4 regions of the Sporanaerobacter sp. genome follow, and region 3 is predicted to be linked to each of the others. Evidence: riboswitches for the same ligand, from Rfam matches in the RefSeq annotation. Region 3 holds a riboswitch; each other region holds the start of a gene.
The links. Region 3 has a riboswitch for cobalamin ahead of sucC (ADP-forming succinate--CoA ligase subunit beta). Riboswitches for the same ligand answer to the same signal wherever they lie in the genome.
Positions count from the first base shown of each region.

Region 1: linked by a shared signal. The riboswitch ahead of ACFWUA_RS06050 (sirohydrochlorin cobaltochelatase) and the one ahead of sucC (ADP-forming succinate--CoA ligase subunit beta) in region 3 are both predicted to bind cobalamin.
Region 2: linked by a shared signal. The riboswitch ahead of ACFWUA_RS08070 (ABC transporter substrate-binding protein) and the one ahead of sucC (ADP-forming succinate--CoA ligase subunit beta) in region 3 are both predicted to bind cobalamin.
Region 4: linked by a shared signal. The riboswitch ahead of ACFWUA_RS06320 (cobyric acid synthase) and the one ahead of sucC (ADP-forming succinate--CoA ligase subunit beta) in region 3 are both predicted to bind cobalamin.

Region 1 is NZ_CP181252.1:1,244,561-1,246,766, reverse strand. It holds gene ACFWUA_RS06055 (FecCD family ABC transporter permease) at 1-112, opposite strand, end outside; gene ACFWUA_RS06050 (sirohydrochlorin cobaltochelatase) at 128-901, opposite strand; cobalamin riboswitch at 997-1,171, opposite strand; gene ACFWUA_RS06045 (RrF2 family transcriptional regulator) at 1,370-1,756, shown strand.
Region 2 is NZ_CP181252.1:1,641,074-1,643,279, reverse strand. It holds gene ACFWUA_RS08075 (FecCD family ABC transporter permease) at 1-20, opposite strand, end outside; gene ACFWUA_RS08070 (ABC transporter substrate-binding protein) at 38-1,006, opposite strand; cobalamin riboswitch at 1,111-1,291, opposite strand; gene ACFWUA_RS08065 (DUF2225 domain-containing protein) at 1,339-2,010, opposite strand; gene ACFWUA_RS08060 (VanW family protein) at 2,046-2,206, opposite strand, start outside.
Region 3 is NZ_CP181252.1:494,976-497,181, forward strand. It holds gene sucC (ADP-forming succinate--CoA ligase subunit beta) at 1-1,156, opposite strand, end outside; cobalamin riboswitch at 1,366-1,550, opposite strand; gene ACFWUA_RS02400 (MATE family efflux transporter) at 1,736-2,206, shown strand, end outside.
Region 4 is NZ_CP181252.1:1,307,426-1,309,631, forward strand. It holds gene ACFWUA_RS06315 (patatin-like phospholipase family protein) at 1-1,123, shown strand, start outside; cobalamin riboswitch at 1,181-1,353, shown strand; gene ACFWUA_RS06320 (cobyric acid synthase) at 1,435-2,206, shown strand, end outside.

The sequences.
Region 1 (2,206 bases), 750 kb from region 3:
TTTTGACAGCACCATTTCCAATGCTTATAAAAAAACTTGCAATACACAAAACCATGAGTAAAATCAATATAAATCCTTTATTCATTCCATGTTTTTTTTCGCAACTATCCATAAACAATTCTCCTAACTAGATCATATTTTCCAAATTAGAAATAAATAATTCTTGTATTCTCTCATTTTCTCCTAATCCCGTCATGCATGTTTCAACTTGAAATCCTTCTTTTAAAAGTATACTTTTCCATGAGTTTTCCCCGTCCCCTGCCATATCATTGGTAGCATGATCTCCTGCCACCAACATAAAAGGTTTTAATGTGACCTTATCTATCTTTTCTTCCTTCAAAACCGGGATTATATCTTCAATAGTTTTCTTTCCTTCAACAGTACCAATATAAATTCTTTGGAAACCTTTTTTTCTAAAGCTTTGTTGAAGCATATCATAGTATTTATCACTAATATGATCTGTCCCATGACCCATATAAACCACAGCTTCATCTTCCCTTAAATCCTCAATTTTTAATGCATTTATCACCTTTTCATAATCTCCTTCATCAAACAACAATGGTCTTCCAATACTTATATGAATACTTTTATTTACTTCTTCAAATTCATGAACTTGTCCAATTAATTTTTCAAATTCATGCCCAGGTATTATGTGAAGAGATTGTATATATATTTGTTCAAATCCATCTTTCTTCAACCTATTCAGTGCTTCACTCACATTATCTACTACTATTCCATCTCTATTTTTCAACTTATTTATCACCATTTGAGAAGTAAAAGCCCTTCTCACCTCAAAATCAGAAAACCTACTTCTAATTCTATTTTCCACACCCTCTATACATTTTTTTCTCGTCTTTTCATAAGTTGTACCAAAACTTACAACTAAAATGGCCTTTTTCATCTCATCACCCCAATAAAAATTCCATAGTCTTCAGAAGACTATGGAATTTACTTTTTTTAAACATAACAAAAAGTACAGACTTCCCACCGAAGACTTACTTAAAAAAAGCTATAGGCAGGTCTCCTGGCTTGTGGATCATTCTACTTTCAACGCCTTCCCAGAAAAAATCCAGTGGACTATGTTGATTTCGTACCCACTTACAGTAGCGGGGGCTGCATCGGATTTTCACCGATTTCCCTTTTAAAAAATACCTATACTTTTCTCATATTCACTTTTTCATACATAATGTTATCATAAGAAAAAAAATCTTTCAACGTATATATTTCAAAATGCTTATTTTATACTATTAAAGTATAAGTTAATAATCAAGATTATGTTGACAAAATAGCCCTTCTTGGATATAATGAGAGAAAAAATAGTGATATTTAAGGAGCATACTATGAAAATAACGCAAGAAACTGATTAGCATTGAGAGTAGTAGCTTACCTATCGAAACTAGAATCAGGAACAAAGTTGAGTGCTAATATAATAGCTGAAAAACAAAATATACCATTGAGATTTCTTTTAAAGCTTCTTCAAAAATTGAGAGATGCAGATATAGTAGAATCATTCATGGGAGTTAAGGGCGGCTATGCTCTAAAAAAAGCACCAAGTGAAATAACTTTTAAAGATGTCATAGAGGCCATAGAAGGGCCTATTTACTTAAATCGATGTCTTGAACATCCAGAAGAATGCAACAACAAAGGACCAGAAAAATGCCCTATACATAAAACATTGGAGGAAATCCAAGAAAATTTTAAAAATGATTTAGATTCAGTATCATTTCAAGATATCATAGACAGATGCAAAGAATAGGGGAAAATCCCTATTCTTTGCATTTACTTTTTAAATATATTTCTTTAGAACTTATCCCTTCGATATGCATTTTTTAACTAAATCTTTAAAGTCATAAAGTTTCCTTCTTTTTTTACTCCTCTTGATGTTTGATTCCTATTTCCATCAGGTTCTAAATATTTTTTACAGCCTTTTTATTAAGATACATTTCTTACATATTAGGTATTTAAAATAATCCTTCTTAATTAATATTAGAACTAATGATTTTGACATACTTTTGTTTGGATTTTAACTAACTTTGGCAAAAACCGTTATATACATCATAATTCGTTGTTGGTACTGTATTGCTACTCATAAGCTCTCACAGGTTAATCCATGTATCTTAACACTACATACCTATCAAACTATAAAATGTACAGTAATTCCTAAACAAGAGATTACTGTACATTAAATTTTAGATATATTTTTCTA
Region 2 (2,206 bases), 1.1 Mb from region 3:
TTAGACCTTTTTAAGCTCATAAAAATCCCTACTTTTTTTATTTAAATACATCTGGATGAATAGATTTTGCAACCAATTCCAATGCATCTATTATTCTTGGTCCAGGTCTTGAAACTATATTTGGATCCAATAAATACACTCTATCATTTTTGACAGCATTTATATTTTCAAATCCTGGTCTTTCTTTTATTGATTCAACAGTTTTTTCTTCGCTATCTTTAGCTCCTAAATAAACATCAGGATTTCTTTCTATTAATTGTTCTATATCAAACTGTGGATATTCACCTTCTGCATCACCTGCTATGTTTTCTCCTCCAGCTAAAGTCATAAGTTCATCCATGAAAGAACCAGGGCCTGCTGCCATCAATGGATCATCCCATATTTCATAAAAAACCTTAACTTTTTCTTTATCTTTTACTTTATTTACAATTTCATCTCTTTTTGCTTTCATATCATTTACAACTTTTGTAGCCTCATCTTGAGTATTAGTCATTTTACCAATACTCTCAATCAAGTTTATGACTTCATCAATAGAATCTGGTTCATAGCATAAAAGAGCAATTCCTGCATCTCTTATTTTTGCATTTACTTCTTCATCTCCAGGACCAAATTGAAATACAATATCAGGATTTAATTCAATTATTCTTTCAATATTTACTCCAGTAAAACTTCCAACCTTTTCTTTTGATTTAGCTTCTTCTGGATAATCGCAGTATTCAGTTACACCTACAACTTTATCTCCTAATCCAAGACTAAAAAGTATTTCTGTATGACTTGGAGCCAACGAAACTATTGTTTTAGGTTCATTTTCTATTGTCACTTTGTTTCCAAACTGATCTTCCACTTCCATAGGATATTGAACTTCATTTCCCTTTTCCGTTACCACTTCTTCATTTTGTTTTGAATTTTCATTTGAATTTGTTTTGCCACAAGCTGTAAAAGTAGTTAACGCCATTGCCAAAACTAAAAATAGTATTAACAATTTCTTAGAGTTAATTTTCTTCATAAGTTTCCCCTCCATTTTGTGATTTTTTCTAATCAAAAATAAAACCCTAGTCCTCAGTAACTAAAGAATAGGGTAAAAAGTATACAATACTATACATCCCTCCCTCCGAGGCTCTAAATTTGGGTAGGTCTCCTGGCTTGTGAATCTTCCTACTATCAACGCCTTCCCAGAAAATCCAGTGGCTTCTGTTGATTCGTCCTCACACACAGTAGCGGGGGCTGCAGTGGATTTTCACCACTTTCCCTTTTAAGTTTCATTAGAAACACCCAATTTAATATTTAATTTAACTCCCAAAAAATAATATCAAATATCTTTTAAACATTCAAGACCATTTATTCTTCCTTAACTATTTGCCATTGCTCTCTAACCATTTTTTCCAATGCAATATTGTTCTTAATTTCAGGATCCTTGAGTACTGTATTGAACCACTTTATTGCTTCATCTTTGTCCCCAATTCTTCTAGAAATTTCTCCAATCAAATAAGCTACAGTTAAGTAATTCATAGATTCATTGTTTAAAGGTTCATTGTAATAAGCATTACTAAAAAGTTCTCTAGCTAAACTTAAAAATCTCTCCTCTTCATCCTTATCTTCTTTTAATCTATTAAGCCATCCCAATCTAATACATATATTCCCAAGTTCAGAATTTTTATTCTCCAAGAGTTCTCCACAAAATAGTGCCAGTTTATACGCAGCAATACTATCTTCAATAGTTCTCTTTCCCGAAAAGCTTCTTTCCTTCCATTTAGATGAAACCTCTTTTTTAATTGTCTCTCTTCCTTGAAAATTTATTTTATTAAAATTTTCTTCCAATGCAGCATACCCACAATGTGGACACACAAAAACACCATAAAGTACAGGATTTTCCCCTTCATAATAGGGCAAAAAATCTGAATCTCTTTTAACTAATCTAAGTTTAGAAAGCCTTACTTTACTAGTCTTAAACTCTTCACCACAGACTGGACATTTCACTTTTTTCTCATATAGTTCTCCTACTTCTGTCAACTTTCTTCCCTCTTTCTTTTCTAATGTACTAAAATCTATTCTCCAACCTCTTCTGTAGATGTCTCAACTTGTTCTTCTACTTTTGGTCCAATTTTATAAATATATTTTCTTGGTTTGTAATAGTCAGAATGTAGTAATTCCTTTTTAACTACCTTGCCATTTTTTATTATTGATTTATAAGTTTTGGTCTTGTATC
Region 3 (2,206 bases):
GAACTAAACTAATTATCTTCTTAGTCCCCTCATCCATATCTTTAGCAGTAAATATATTAAGTTTTGAATTCTTTAGTATTTCCATACCTAAATCCCTATTTGTTCCTTCAAGTCTAATCACAAGAGGAATATTTAATGCCAACTCTTTAGCTGCATTTACAATTCCCTTAGCGATAACATCACATTTCATTATTCCACCAAATATATTGACAAAAATCCCCTTAACTCTAGAATCAGACATTATTATTTTAAATGCATTGGTTACATTTTCTTCTGTTGCTCCTCCTCCAACATCTAAAAAGTTTGCTGGTTCTCCTCCATAGTATTTGATAGTATCCATTGTAGCCATTGCCAATCCTGCTCCATTAACTACACATCCAATATTGCCGTCTAGTGATATATATGAAAGTCCATACTTTGATGCTTCTATCTCTTTTTCATTTTCTTCACTTAAATCCCTATAATTATCTATATCCCTATTTCTATATAAACCATTTTCATCAAAATTCATTTTTGCATCTAAAGCTAACAATTGTTTATCTGCTGTTAGTACCAAAGGATTTATTTCTAGGAGTGTACAGTCTTTATCCACAAAGCATTTATATAAATTCATTACAACTTCTACAAATTGATTTATCAATTCCTGTGGAATATTGATATTAAGACCTATCCTTTTTGTTTGGAATTCTAATACTCCAAGCAATGGATCTATAGATTCTGTAAATATCATATCAGGCTTTTCTTTTGATATTTCTTCAATATCAGTTCCACCTTCTTCAGAAGCTATAAGAGTTATCTTTGACTTTTCTCTATCTAAAACAAAAGCTAAGTAGTATTCTTTAAAAATATCGCAACCTTCTTCAATCAAAACAGCCTTTACTTCCTTTCCTTTAGGCCCAGTTTGAGGTGTCACTAAGATTTTACCTATTAATTCTTTAGAATACTTCTTGACATCATCTATTGAATTTGCTATTTTTATACCTCCAGCCTTTCCCCTACCACCAGCATGAATTTGTGATTTCACTACTGCAATATCAGTACCTATTCTCCAAGCAGCTCTCTCAGCATCTTCTGGATCATAAATAACTCTGCCATTAGGTACAGGTATACAGAAGCTTCTCAATATTTCTTTTGCTTGATACTCATGAATATTCATACTTTTCCCTCCCATTTCTTTTATATAAAATGAAAAACTCAGCAAAAGTTTGCTGAGTTATTACCACGGGATTATAAACATAAAAAAATCTTTCTATTGTTATAGAAAGAGCATTATTAATAATTAGATTAAGCAGACATATTTAATACATATGAATAAATCATATGCTTAACCTATTTTTAATAGCCTCTCCCCATCCTCGTGAGTAATAAACAGCTTTTCCCATTGGCAGGTCTCCTGACTTAAGAATAACAAACCTTAAACCTTCCCATACTTTTAAGTACAGTGGCAAACTTAAGGTTCTATCTATCACAGTGGCGGGACCGTGTCGGAATTTAACCGAACTTCCCTTTTAAACAATCATTAAGATTGTACCAAATGGTCACTATATTAAATTCTAAATAGATACTATCACGAAAAATTACAACTGTCAAATACTAAATTTCTGAAAGTTTCATTGCCTTTTACTACTCCTAAACTATATTATTGATTGTAGCAATATAAATTAAATATTGTTTATTACTATGTTTTAAAATGTGATATAATTTTAGATATATCTTAATTTTTGGAGGGACAAATATGGTAAATTTAAAAGAATTATTCGCCCCGAAGGATCTTACAGAAGGTCCTCCCTGGAAGCGAATTATAGAGTTTGCGATACCTATGCTAATAGGAAATGTTGCCCAACAATTATATAATACTGCTGATTCCATTATTGTAGGCAAATATGTTGGTGACAATGCCCTTGCTGCAGTTGGTAGTGCTTCTCCTATATTAAATCTCTTGCTAGTTCTATTTGTAGGAATTTCTGTAGGAGCTAGTATAATGGTAGCTCAATATTTTGGGGCTAAAGATCGAGAAAAACTATCCCACACTATTGGTGTCTGTTTATCACTGACAGCTATAGCCTCAATAGCAATTATGATTATTGGACCAATTATTGCTCGTCCATTACTTTCACTTCTTAAGACACCAAAATCTATTATAGATTGGTGCACAGACTATTTAACCATTTTTTTTATTGGAATTGCAGGATTTGCTTATTTTAAT
Region 4 (2,206 bases), 810 kb from region 3:
GGGGATTGAAATTGGTGGAATAGCAGGTACTTCTGTTGGAGCACTGAATGGAGCTATGCTAGTTCAAGGTGAGTATGAGAAAGCTTATGAACTTTGGTACAATATGACTTATTCAAGGGTTATAGAAGCTAATGATGAGGAAATAGAAAAAATAAAAAAGGGAAAGATGAGTAGAAGTGATATAAAAAATTTAGCAGGAGCTATTAAGGGAATCATAAGTGATGGAGGATTAGATATAACTCCCTTGAGAAATTTGCTGGAAGAAGTAATAGATGAAGAAAAAATTAGAAATTCAGGGAAGGATTTTGGTATAGTCACAGTATCACTTTCAGATTTAAAACCTGTGGAAATATGTATTGAAGATATACCTAAAGGAATGCTTGTAGATTATTTAATTGCCAGTGCATATTTTCCTGTATTTAAAAAAGAAAAGATAGACGGGAAAAAATATATAGACGGCGGAGTTTACAACAATCTTCCTATAAATTTGCTTTCGGATAAAGGATATAAAGATTTAATTGCTGTAAGGACTTATGGTGTAGGCAGAACTAAAAAATTTGACAATAAAGATTTAAATATTATATATATTTCACCCAATGAGGATTTAGGAAAGACCTTAGATTTTGATAGTGAAATAGCTAGAAGAGATTTGCAACTTGGATATTATGACGGAATAAAGGCTTTGAGAAAACTTAAGGGCTATAAATATTATATTGAGCCTAAGATGGACGAAGACTACTTTTTAAATACTCTATTAGATTTAGGTGAACACAAAATTTTAGAGATAGGACAAGTTCTTGGTATAGAAGATGTACCTTATAGAAGGGCTTTGTTTGAGTTTATAATTCCAAAGATAAGTGAAATTTTAGGGACAAATAAAGAAAATGATTATGAAGATATTGTCATAAGATTTCTCGAAATATTGGCAGAAAAATATGATATAGAAAAATTTAAGATATATTCTTATGATGAATTTTTAGATATTGTTAAGGAACAACATGAAGAAAGAGAAATAGAAGAAGACAGTGGAGGAATATTGGCTAAAGTTGTAAGAAAAGTAGATTTTCTTTCTGCATTGAACAAAGAGGAAACAATTTTAAATGTTGCCGATATCATATTTTAGAGCTTGGGAATGAATTTATTTGACATAAAATAAATAAGAATGATATTATTAAATAGAAAATAGAATAGTGGTTTAGGTGCCCTATGGGTTAAAAGGGAAAGTGGTGAAATTCCACTACAGCCCCCGCTACTGTAAATGGTGACGAATTCCATATCCACTGGCTTTGCTGGGAAGGAGGAAAGAGGATTTAGCCATGAGTCAGGAAACCTGCCTGAACTAAAAGCATTCTTTCGGAGGGAAAGGTAGTGTTTTTTGTTGATTTGTAGGCAAGAGAACTTCGAGGAGGTTCTCTTTTTTTTGGAGGTGAGAAAGTGACAAGTATTATGGTACAAGGTACTACTTCTTCTGCAGGAAAGAGTATGCTTTGCACAGCACTGTGTAGGATATTTGTAGAAGATGGATTTACTGTATTTCCATTTAAATCTCAAAATATGTCATCTAAGTCGTACATCCTTGAAGATGGGCGTGAAATAAGTACAGCACAAGCACTTCAAGCTGTTGCTGCTAGACTTAAGCCAGATTCAAGAATGAATCCTATTCTTTTGAAGCCTACTGGAGACAGAACTAGTCAAGTTTTTATAGATGGCGAAAATAAATATACTATGGATGCGGTAGAATATTTTAAATTTAAAAGTAGCTTAAAGCCTATGATATTAGAGACATTTAAGGAAATTGAGAGTACTTACGATATAGTAGTGATAGAAGGGGCAGGAAGTCCAGCAGAGATAAATTTGAAGGAAAATGATATTGTGAATATGGGCATGGCTGAAATGGCAAATTCTCCGGTATTGTTGATAGCTGATATAGATAGAGGCGGGGTATTTGCATCTCTTTATGGAACAGTAATGCTTTTAGAAGAAGAAGAAAGAAAGAGAATAAAAGGACTTGTCATAAATAAGTTTAGAGGAGATATATCTCTTTTACAATCTGGCATAGACATGATAGAAAAGCTAACTCATATTCCTGTAGTTGGAACTATTCCTTATGTTCATTTGGAACTGGAAGATGAAGATAGTCTTTTAGATTATGAAAAGAATTGCAATAGCAAAGAACAAAGGGAATGGGAAAAGGAAGAAGAGATAT